DNA from 3 places in the Paenibacillus sp. O199 genome. Region 1 is predicted to be linked to each of the others. Evidence: predicted binding sites of a transcription regulator. Region 1 holds the regulator's gene; each other region holds the start of a gene.
What was found. Region 1 encodes CtsR, which represses protease genes until heat stress. Its sites were predicted from a motif close to ATGGTCAATAAAGGTCAAACA; they were not measured.
Positions count from the first base shown of each region.

Region 1 (3,286 bases):
TAAGGAAAGAAAGTTTACCATTAAAGAGATCATTTATCTGAATGAAGAGACAAGACAAGGTTTGTGGACCTTTATTGCCAACCATGATTCTATGATTGAGGAAGTCACTTTACAGGCACCAGCCAGTGATATGCTTGCTTTTCAATTAGATAATCCGCGGATTCAGCAGGAAATTGTACCTTTCTTCATGGCACGTATTGTGAGTGTAGAACAATTTATTTCACAGTATCCTTTTGCGAGCCCAGACTCACCAGTACAGATTAATCTCCAGGTAGAGGATGCCCATGCACCATGGAATGAAGGGGTATGGCAGTTGAATGTGGCGATGAATGGTACAGCTTCGATATGGAAAACATCTGAGTCGGCACCTAAGGATCAGACTGTTAAAGTAGACATACAGGCGCTCACCGCAATGCTGATGGGGTATCGTAGGCCCGCAGAGATGGCTCAAATAGGTAGAATTGAAGGACCGAATGGAGCGATTAAGGCTTTGGAGCAAGCGATTCCTGAACGGGAAACGTATTTACTTGATTTTTTCTGATCCTCATAGAGTAACGAGTATTTTAGGATCAATTTCATAGACTTAACTTGTATAGCATTACGATGCTAGTGTGAGACAAATGGACTTCTCCAGCTATTTTGGAGAGGTTTTTTTGTGTCAGCCGAATATTTCGTGTAAAATCGTAAAAAATGAATAGTGCTCCCTCTTGGCAAAACCACAAAATATGCTATAATGTATATAAAGTCAAAGAAAGTCAAAGTCAACTAAAGGTTAAATACTTACGTAACTTTCTTTCTGCAATCCGGTGGTGGGAGCCATATTGAAGGTAGTACACATCAGCGGATAAAAGCAATATTAAAGGACCTTCGAGCGTCCTTCGCTCTCCTGTTAAAGACCGTTGAAGATCAGTTTCGCTGTTTCCTTGATTGGTTAAATGGGTTGAGAAGGTGTACTCTGTAGGGGCGTGTGGGTCCTTATTGACTTAACGTTTCAGACAGTGGAGGATGAGTGGATGCGTAATATCTCTGATATTATCGAACAATATCTGAAGAGTATTTTGCATGAAAGTCCCGAAGGATTGGTCGAAATTCAACGTAATGATCTGGCTGATCAATTTTCATGTGTGCCTTCCCAGATCAATTATGTCATCAGCACCCGATTTACACTCGAAAAAGGTTATCTTGTAGAGAGTAAACGTGGCGGCGGCGGTTATGTTCGCATACAGCGGATTGAATTGCCGGCTCACTCGGCTCTGCATAACCATTTGCACCATAGTATTGGAGATGAGATCGGGCAGACAGCTGCCGAAGGTCTGATCTACCAACTGGAAGAAGCACGTTTCTTGAGCAAAAGGGAAGCCGGGTTGATGCGGGCAGCTGTATCGAGAGAGATTATATTGGTCAAACTTCCTTACCGGGATCAAATTCGTGCCAGAATGTTAAAGGCGATGTTAATATCTTTGCTCGGTAAATGAAAACTATCGGGATCAAGGGGGTACATCATTGTGCTGTGCCAAGAATGCAACAACCGTCCGGCAACACTCCATTTCACGAAGATCGTGAACGGAGAGAAGACGGAATTCCATATTTGTGAGTCATGTGCTCGTGAAAAAGGGGAAATGATTCCCGGAACATCCAACGGATTTTCCATTCATAACTTATTGTCCGGGTTGCTTGATTTTGAACCCTCAGGCAAGAATGGCAGTGCGGGAGCAACACCCGCGCAATCCCTTCGTTGTGAAGAATGCGGCATGACCTATTCACAGTTTAGTAAAATCGGCCGTTTTGGCTGTAGTTCTTGTTATAAATATTTTGACAGTCGTTTGGACCCACTATTCAAACGGGTTCACGGTAGCACTTCCCACGTGGGTAAAGTGCCTGCACGGGCTGGTGGTCGCATCAAGGTCAAAAGACAGATTGCTGATCTGAAACGGGATCTTCAGGAGAGCATAACGCAAGAGGAGTTTGAAGAAGCCGCTCAAATTCGTGATCAGATCAGGGAACTTGAAAAAGAAATAGCTCAGGAGTAAAGTTTGTGATGAGTAGGAGGGATGCGTAATGCCTAATCTGCGTTTTACAGAGAAGGCGCTCAGCGACTGGATGCGTAGTGATGCGGCTGATTCCGAAATCGTCATTAGCAGCCGAGTCCGGATCGCACGCAACCTGCAGCATTATCCGTTTCCGATGCTGGCTTCCAATGAGCAATCGGAAGAAGTGCTGAATAAGCTGAGCGAAGTACTTCAATATGATGACGTTCATGCCTTTGGAGATTTTCATACCCTAGATCTGATTGATATTGATGACCTTGACAAACGGGTGCTGGTGGAGAAGCATTTAATCAGTCCCAGTCTTGCGAACGAATCCAGAAATGGTGCTGTTATTCTCAGTGAGGATGAATCTGTCAGTATTATGATTAATGAAGAGGATCATCTTCGTATCCAGTGCCTCTATCCGGGGTTCCAGGTGAAAGAAGCCTGGGAGAAAGCTTCCGCCATAGATGATGCTTTTGAAGCGCATGTGGATTACGCTTTTGATGACCGCAGAGGATATTTAACCAGCTGTCCTACGAATGTAGGTACAGGTGTAAGAGCATCTGTCATGATGCATCTACCCGCTCTGGTGATGACACAGCAGATTGGCCGCATTCTAAGTGCAGTCTCCCAAGTCGGACTGACTGTACGGGGAATTTACGGTGAAGGCAGTGAGGCGATGGGTAACCTGTTCCAGATCTCGAACCAGATCACACTGGGGCAGACGGAACAAGAAGTCATCGATAACCTGCATAGTGTTGTGTTACAGATGATTGGGCATGAGCGTACCGCCAGAGAACGGTTAATTACGGACTCCAGATTGCGGATTACCGACAGGGTTATGCGTTCTTACGGCATTTTGTCCCATGCAGCCATCGTCGATTCGAAGGAAGCTGCACAGCGTCTGTCTGATGTTCGACTTGGTGTTGATCTCGGATTGTTGGACGGCTTGTCCATTACCGTGATGAACGAGTTGAATGTGATGACGCAGCCGGGCTTTTTGCAGAAAACATTTGGGGAAGACATGCGGACAGATGAGCGTGACATATATCGGGCTCAGTTGATCCGTGATACGATCAGTGCAGCCAATCAATCCTAGGTTGTTCAAGAGTTGTTTATAAAGGTTTCACGCCGCAGATGCGGCTTTTATATAATAGAGCATTTCTATAAATGAATGCTGAATGATTTTATTCGCAGCACGGCTGCAAACAAAAATGATATGAAGAATACGGTGGGATCCTTTCAACAGCCCCCGT
Region 1 is NZ_LGRP01000028.1:825-4,110, forward strand. Features, by position in the region: gene A6049_RS25905 (GNAT family N-acetyltransferase) at 1-541, shown strand, start outside; gene A6049_RS25910 (CtsR family transcriptional regulator) at 1,014-1,475, shown strand; gene mcsA (protein-arginine kinase activator protein McsA) at 1,506-2,030, shown strand; gene mcsB (protein-arginine kinase McsB) at 2,059-3,129, shown strand.

Region 2 (3,286 bases), on a different contig from region 1:
GTTTACGGCGCCGTGCCATCTCTACGGCATCACCGATTCCATGAATGACGATCCGCGATTTTCGAATCAGCTGCAGAATCTCCTGAACACTTGGGTCCTGGATTAGTGATTCGTAAGCATGATCACTAAGCAAATCCGGTACATGCAGGAGTTTGTATTGGGCCCCTACCCGTTTTGCCATCGTGGATGCAATCGTATTGGCCTGAATTTCAAGGCTTTCTCCCAGCCCACCGCGTGCCGGTACAAACCAGACACCTTTCAGCGATGTTGGCGGAGTCAGTTGCTCTGCGACTCCAGCCGTTGTTGAACCGCCAGTTACGGCGACAACATCGTTATCAGTCATAATATTACCCAGAGCCTTCGCTCCGGCTCTACCCAGTTCCCGTTTGGCAAATGGAGAAATGTCCGAATCACCAGGAACCACAACTACCTTTTGCAGACCGTAGGCTTGCTTGATGCGCTCTTCCAGTTCGGATAATCCGAACAGCTCTTTGGCGACGGGTTCCAACTGCTGCAGCAATTCATGCCCTGCCTCACTGATCTTCATGCCTGCACTGTCAATTTCAATAAGTCCCTGAGCCTTTAACAAATCGGTCTCAGCCCTCAGAACCCGCTCGGTCATCTGCATGGAATTAGCTAACGTTCTTCGTCCGATCACATCCGATAACATGATCTGGTGCAGAATCGTATACCTCTTCTTCAAGACATCCATGAGATCAGGCAGAAGCTGCTTTTGCACTTCTAAAATCGTTCGCATGCTTTCCACTCCCGCAAGCTTCTCGTTCCAAGCTTTCTTTCATGGCCCCAAAACGTCCCGGGTTAACTTTTTAAGTCCCACGTCTATTCTACCTAAAACTGACGTGACATGCAAGTGTTTCGAAGCGTTAAATCGACACGTTTCAGGCGTTTGTACGCGCCTATTTTCACAATGTCAATCTACTATGATCGAGAACAACCTGTTCGACACCATATATAGAAGCAAAGTAAAATTCTCATCTACATATTGCTTGCTATGGTTTTTCATATGGCATGTCCAAAACCTCTTTTAGCATTTACCTATTTGCGCTCTTTATCCACTTATTTTCATCATGATCAATTTCAGGGTATTCCAAACCAAAACAGCGAACATCAGCTTGCAATTAAATTACTCATGAGCTATAATCATTATTGCTGTCACATATTTGAAGCTTCTATTTCAAAACTGCTTTTATGCAACTATGTTTGCAGCAATAATTAATGTGCGCCCGTGGTCCAATGGATATGACGTAGGCCTCCGAAGCCTGAGATCCAAGTTCGATTCTTGGCGGGCGCGCCATTCTTAATTAGTAGCTCATAACACTCTTAACCAATGAAACCGAATAGGTTTCTTTTTTTTCAAACTTAGTTTGACTTTCTTTGACTTTTTGTTTGGAATTGTTTATGATGTGGGTAATACGGTAACAGTTTATATATAACACCAATTAACATTTACATTTCTGAGGAGGTTTTTCACGTGAGTTATATTCCAATGGTCGTTGAACAGAGCAACCGCGGTGAGCGCGCCTATGACATCTATTCCAGATTGCTGAAGGATCGTATCATCTTCCTTGGCAGTGATGTAAATGACGTTGTGGCGAATTCCATCATGGCACAGATGTTGTTCCTTACTGCGGAAGATCCGGAGAAAGACATTCACTTATACATCAATAGCCCAGGCGGCTCCATTACAGCCGGTATGGCGATTTACGATACTATGCAATTCATCAAACCGGATGTATCTACCATCTGTGTAGGTATGGCGGCTTCGATGGGTGCATTCCTGTTGAACGCAGGTGCCAAAGGTAAACGTTTTGCATTGCCTAACAGCGAAATCATGATTCACCAACCACTTGGTGGTGCGCAAGGTCAAGCTTCGGACATCGAAATTCGTGCCCGCCGCATCCTGAAAATGCGTGATACGTTGAACCGCATCATCGCTGAGCGTTCAGGCCAACCGCTGGAGCGTATCGAGAAAGATACAGATCGTGACTACTTTATGAGTGCTGCTGAAGCTGCCGATTACGGTATCATCGATAAAGTTATTGAAAACGTAGGTTCCCAAGGCATCTAAGCCGAGGCGAATCGCCAATTAAACGGATATACCATATAGCCCACTCAAACGGCAACGCCCAGTTGAGTGGGCTATATGAAAAAAGGACGCTCTCGTCAATATGACGAGGGCGTCCTTTTTTTGAAGATAATTTAAAAGTGCATGATAAATATTTAATTGATTCACTTTAACTCTCTTAGCGTTACGTTTGCAATAAGCCCAAGACTAATACTAAAGTTACATTTACGAACCGAGCTACGCATACGCTATTAGCCATCATTTCAACGAAATGAAATTCTAATACTTTACTTGTTTGCTGTTAAGCCACTGAACGGCTCTGTGCCTTTAGGAAGCAACTCTTTGTATGTGAACGGGAATTCTGGGAAGCCTTCCGCATAAGCTGTATACTCATACAACTGGAAGAATACAACTACACCTGTTGGTGTTACATAGAAATCCTGATCTTTATTCAGACCTTTATAGCCTTCAAGGTAACCACCGCTAGCTTTAAGCTGATCTCCAACTTTTTTGCTTACTGTCTGACGCACAGTTTTGTTATTTTGAATTACATCATCCAGACTCAATTCCTTGCCGGAATCCAGAGCAAAGGTGTGACCTGAACGGAACGTCATGCCATGTGCACCTGCATAGTCCTGATAACTTTGCGTAATGAGTCCAAGCACACCATTTTCGTTGTATGTCACGACATAAGAACTCTCAAATGCATATGGACGGTTCGCTGCTGCGTCACCAAATTCCTTAGTTTGTTTTTTGAAATCTGTTACAAAAGCATCGACTTCATCTTTCAGCACCTTGTTGATAGCTGCTTCTGCTTTATCGTTAGCCAGTCCGCTAACCTGAGGATATTGAATATCGACTTCAGCGTTCTTGATGCTGACTTTCACTGTTGCCGCTTTGACTGTCACGCTATTTTGCTTCACTTTGCTCAGCGTCAGTGTCTTGGCTTTGCCATCCCAGTTGCCCTGAACACCCAAATAATCTCTCATTGCAGAAAACGGAATATACAATCGGCCATTGATCAGCTTCGCTTCCACTTGTGGATAGTAGTTATTAATTCTAACACTCGGTGCCCCATCAATCAGGCTGATGGTCATCGTATTATTAGCTGCCGTTAAGGAGTACTCCTTAGCCTTTGCATCATATTTCAAGCTTCCACCTGCAACATCTTTCACTGCGGTAAGCGATACCCAAGTGGAG
Region 2 is NZ_LGRP01000015.1:105,255-108,540, forward strand. Features, by position in the region: gene A6049_RS20860 (sugar-binding transcriptional regulator) at 1-757, opposite strand, end outside; tRNA gene A6049_RS20865 (tRNA-Arg) at 1,241-1,315, shown strand; gene clpP (ATP-dependent Clp endopeptidase proteolytic subunit ClpP) at 1,493-2,089, shown strand; gene A6049_RS20875 (stalk domain-containing protein) at 2,374-3,286, opposite strand, start outside.
Region 2: a site for CtsR is predicted at 1,383-1,403, ahead of clpP (ATP-dependent Clp endopeptidase proteolytic subunit ClpP). Genes of this name have one in related genera too.

Region 3 (3,286 bases), on a different contig from region 1:
GCCGGTTTGGATGGTCAATAGGACCCGGAAACGTTTTCCTCAAACCGTATCAAGGGATTCCCCTTGAAAAAGAATCTAATCTTGTTTATACTAAAATGGTTATTTTGTACGTGATTGCCTACGTGAACATGCGAATTTTGGAGGGGAAAGTATACAATGAAAGCAACTTGGGAAAAGATAGAGAAGAACCTTGGGGTTCTTGAGGTTGAAGTGGGTGCAGATCGTGTAACTGCAGCACTCGACAAAGCTTTTAATAAAGTAGTTAAACAAGCAAATGTACCTGGATTCCGTAAAGGTAAAGTTCCACGTTCGATCTTTGAAGCTCGTTTCGGTGTAGAAAGCCTGTATCAAGAAGCAATTGATATTTTGCTTCCTGAAGCTTACACAGAAGCAATCGACCAAACGGATATCTTCCCGGTTGATCGTCCTGACGTAGATGTCGAGCAATTCGCTAAAGGACAAGTATTCAAGTTCAAAGCGAAAGTAACAGTTAAACCTGAAGTTACACTGGGTGACTACAAAGGCGTTGAAGTTGCTGTAGCCAAACATGAAGTAACGGATGTAGAAGTGACTGAAGAGCTCGAGCGTCTTCAACAACGTCACGCAGAACTCGTTGTTATCGACGAAGGTTCCGCACAAAACGGCGACGTTGCTGTAATCGACTTTGACGGTTCCGTTGATGGTGTACCGTTCGAAGGTGGACAAGCTGAGGGGTATTCCCTGGAACTTGGTTCCAACACATTCATCCCAGGATTTGAAGAGCAGGTTGTGGGTCTTTCCACAGGCGACTTCAAAGACGTTGAAGTAACTTTCCCTGAGAGCTACCATGCAGCTGAACTGGCTGGCAAAAAAGCGGTATTTAAAGTGAAAGTACATGAAATCAAACGTAAACAACTTCCTGAACTGGATGACGAGTTTGCAAAAGATGTTAGCGAATTCGATACGCTTGAAGAGTACAAAGCTGATCTGAAAACGCAATTGGAATCCCGCAAAGCAGATGAAGCCAAAGCAGCTCAAGAAAATGCTGTTGTAGAAAAAGTGGCTGAAAATGCTGAAGTGGATATTCCTGCTGCGATGGTTGAGAGCGAAGTACAAAACATGATGCGTGATTTCGACAACCGTCTGCGCAACCAAGGTATGAACCTGGAAATGTTCCTGAGCTTCTCTGGTCAAACACAAGCTGACCTGAGAGGACAAATGCAGGAAGATGCTTCCAAACGTGTTCGCAACAACTTGGTTCTTGAAGCCGTTGGTAAAGCGGAAAACATCGAAGTGTCTGACGAAGAAGTTAACCAAGAACTCGAAAAAATGGCTGAGTCTTACAAGCGTCCTGCTGAAGAGATTCGTGGCATTCTCGAGGGTAATGGTTCCCTGGACAGCCTTCGTGACGAAGTGAAACTGCGTAAAACGATCGATGTTCTCGTTGAGAACAGCAAAGTCGTTGAAGCTGTTGAAGCTCCAGCTGAAGAAGTTGCTGCAGAAGCTGACGAAAAATAAGACAAGCTGTTACGTAATGAACAGCTGAATAAACGATAAGGCACGTGAATCATTGCGTGCCTTATTTTTAAATTATGGCATCCATTTTATAGAGGATTCAGTAATAATATGGATGGAATTCGTTGTGGCATTGGTTATGCACAATCAACGTCCTATGGTTCTCCTGCAAATAAAAAAAAGGTGAAACGGCATAGGATTGCTCCGATTTGCACATACATAGAAAACATGGTTAAATATGATCAGGCAAAAAAGTAAACTTACTCCGTCTTTACAACACTTGTGAAAAATGACATTGTCACAGGAACGTGTTAGAATGAATTTGGGTTTGCTTTACAGGTAGCCTATGTCTAATTACATGTAGAAAAGAGGTTGGTCTCATGAGTCTGGTGCCAATGGTTGTTGAACAAACCAATCGAGGCGAGCGGTCTTACGATATATATTCGCGTTTGCTGAAGGATCGCATTATCTTTTTAACCAGTGCGATTGATGACGATGTAGCCAATCTTGTCATAGCGCAGCTTTTGTTTTTGGCAGCCGACGATCCTGAGAAGGATATAAGTTTGTACATTAATTCACCTGGTGGTTCTGTCACCGCAGGGATGGGTATATACGATACGATGCAATATATCAAGCCGGATGTATCGACCATTTGCGTAGGTATGGCAGCAAGCATGGGCTCGTTATTGCTGACAGCCGGAGCTCCTGGTAAACGATATGCGCTGACTAACAGCGAAGTGATGATTCATCAGCCGCTTGGCGGCGTTCAAGGACAGGCTGCGGATATCAAAATTCACGCAGAATGGATTATTAAAACACGTCAGAAACTGAATCAAATATACGTCGATCGTACAGGTCAACCCCTTGAGAAAATCGAGCGGGACACAGACCGTGACTTTTTCATGAGTGCTGAAGAAGCCAAAACGTACGGCATTATTGACCAGGTGCTCAGCAGACCGATCAATTCCTAAAGGGGTGGTTTCATGTTTAAATTTAACGATGAGAAAGGGCAGTTGAAATGCTCTTTTTGCGGTAAATCTCAGGAACAGGTGCGCAAGCTGGTCGCTGGACCGGGCGTTTACATTTGTGATGAATGTATCGAACTGTGCACTGAAATCGTAGAGGAAGAGCTCGGTCATGACGAAGAACTGGACCTCAAAGATATTCCAAAACCGAAAGAAATCCGCGACATTCTTGACCAGTACGTCATTGGTCAGGATCAGGCGAAGAAATCTTTGTCTGTAGCGGTTTACAATCACTATAAACGGATCAACACACAAAGTAAGATTGAGGATGTTGAATTGCAAAAAAGTAATATTTTGCTGTTAGGACCTACGGGTTCTGGTAAAACGTTGCTTGCGCAAACGATGGCCAAAATCCTTAATGTTCCTTTTGCTATTGCTGATGCAACTTCATTGACGGAAGCAGGTTATGTCGGCGAAGATGTAGAGAACATTCTGCTCAAGCTGATTCAAGCTGCTGATTATGATGTGGAAAAAGCAGAGCGCGGCATTATTTATATCGATGAAATTGATAAAGTAGCGCGTAAATCCGAGAACCCATCCATTACTCGTGATGTATCGGGTGAAGGTGTTCAACAAGCGCTCTTGAAAATCCTGGAAGGAACTGTAGCTTCTGTACCACCACAAGGTGGTCGTAAGCATCCACATCAGGAATTCATCCAGATTGATACCACCAACATCTTGTTCATTTGTGGCGGTGCCTTTGATGGTCTCGAGCAAATGATTAAACGCCGGATCGGTAAAAAAGTCATCGGCTTTAATACCGTTGC
Region 3 is NZ_LGRP01000017.1:94,310-97,595, forward strand. Features, by position in the region: gene A6049_RS22065 (hypothetical protein) at 1-21, shown strand, start outside; gene tig (trigger factor) at 157-1,497, shown strand; gene clpP (ATP-dependent Clp endopeptidase proteolytic subunit ClpP) at 1,875-2,465, shown strand; gene clpX (ATP-dependent protease ATP-binding subunit ClpX) at 2,478-3,286, shown strand, end outside.
Region 3: a site for CtsR is predicted at 1,665-1,685, ahead of clpP (ATP-dependent Clp endopeptidase proteolytic subunit ClpP). Genes of this name have one in related genera too.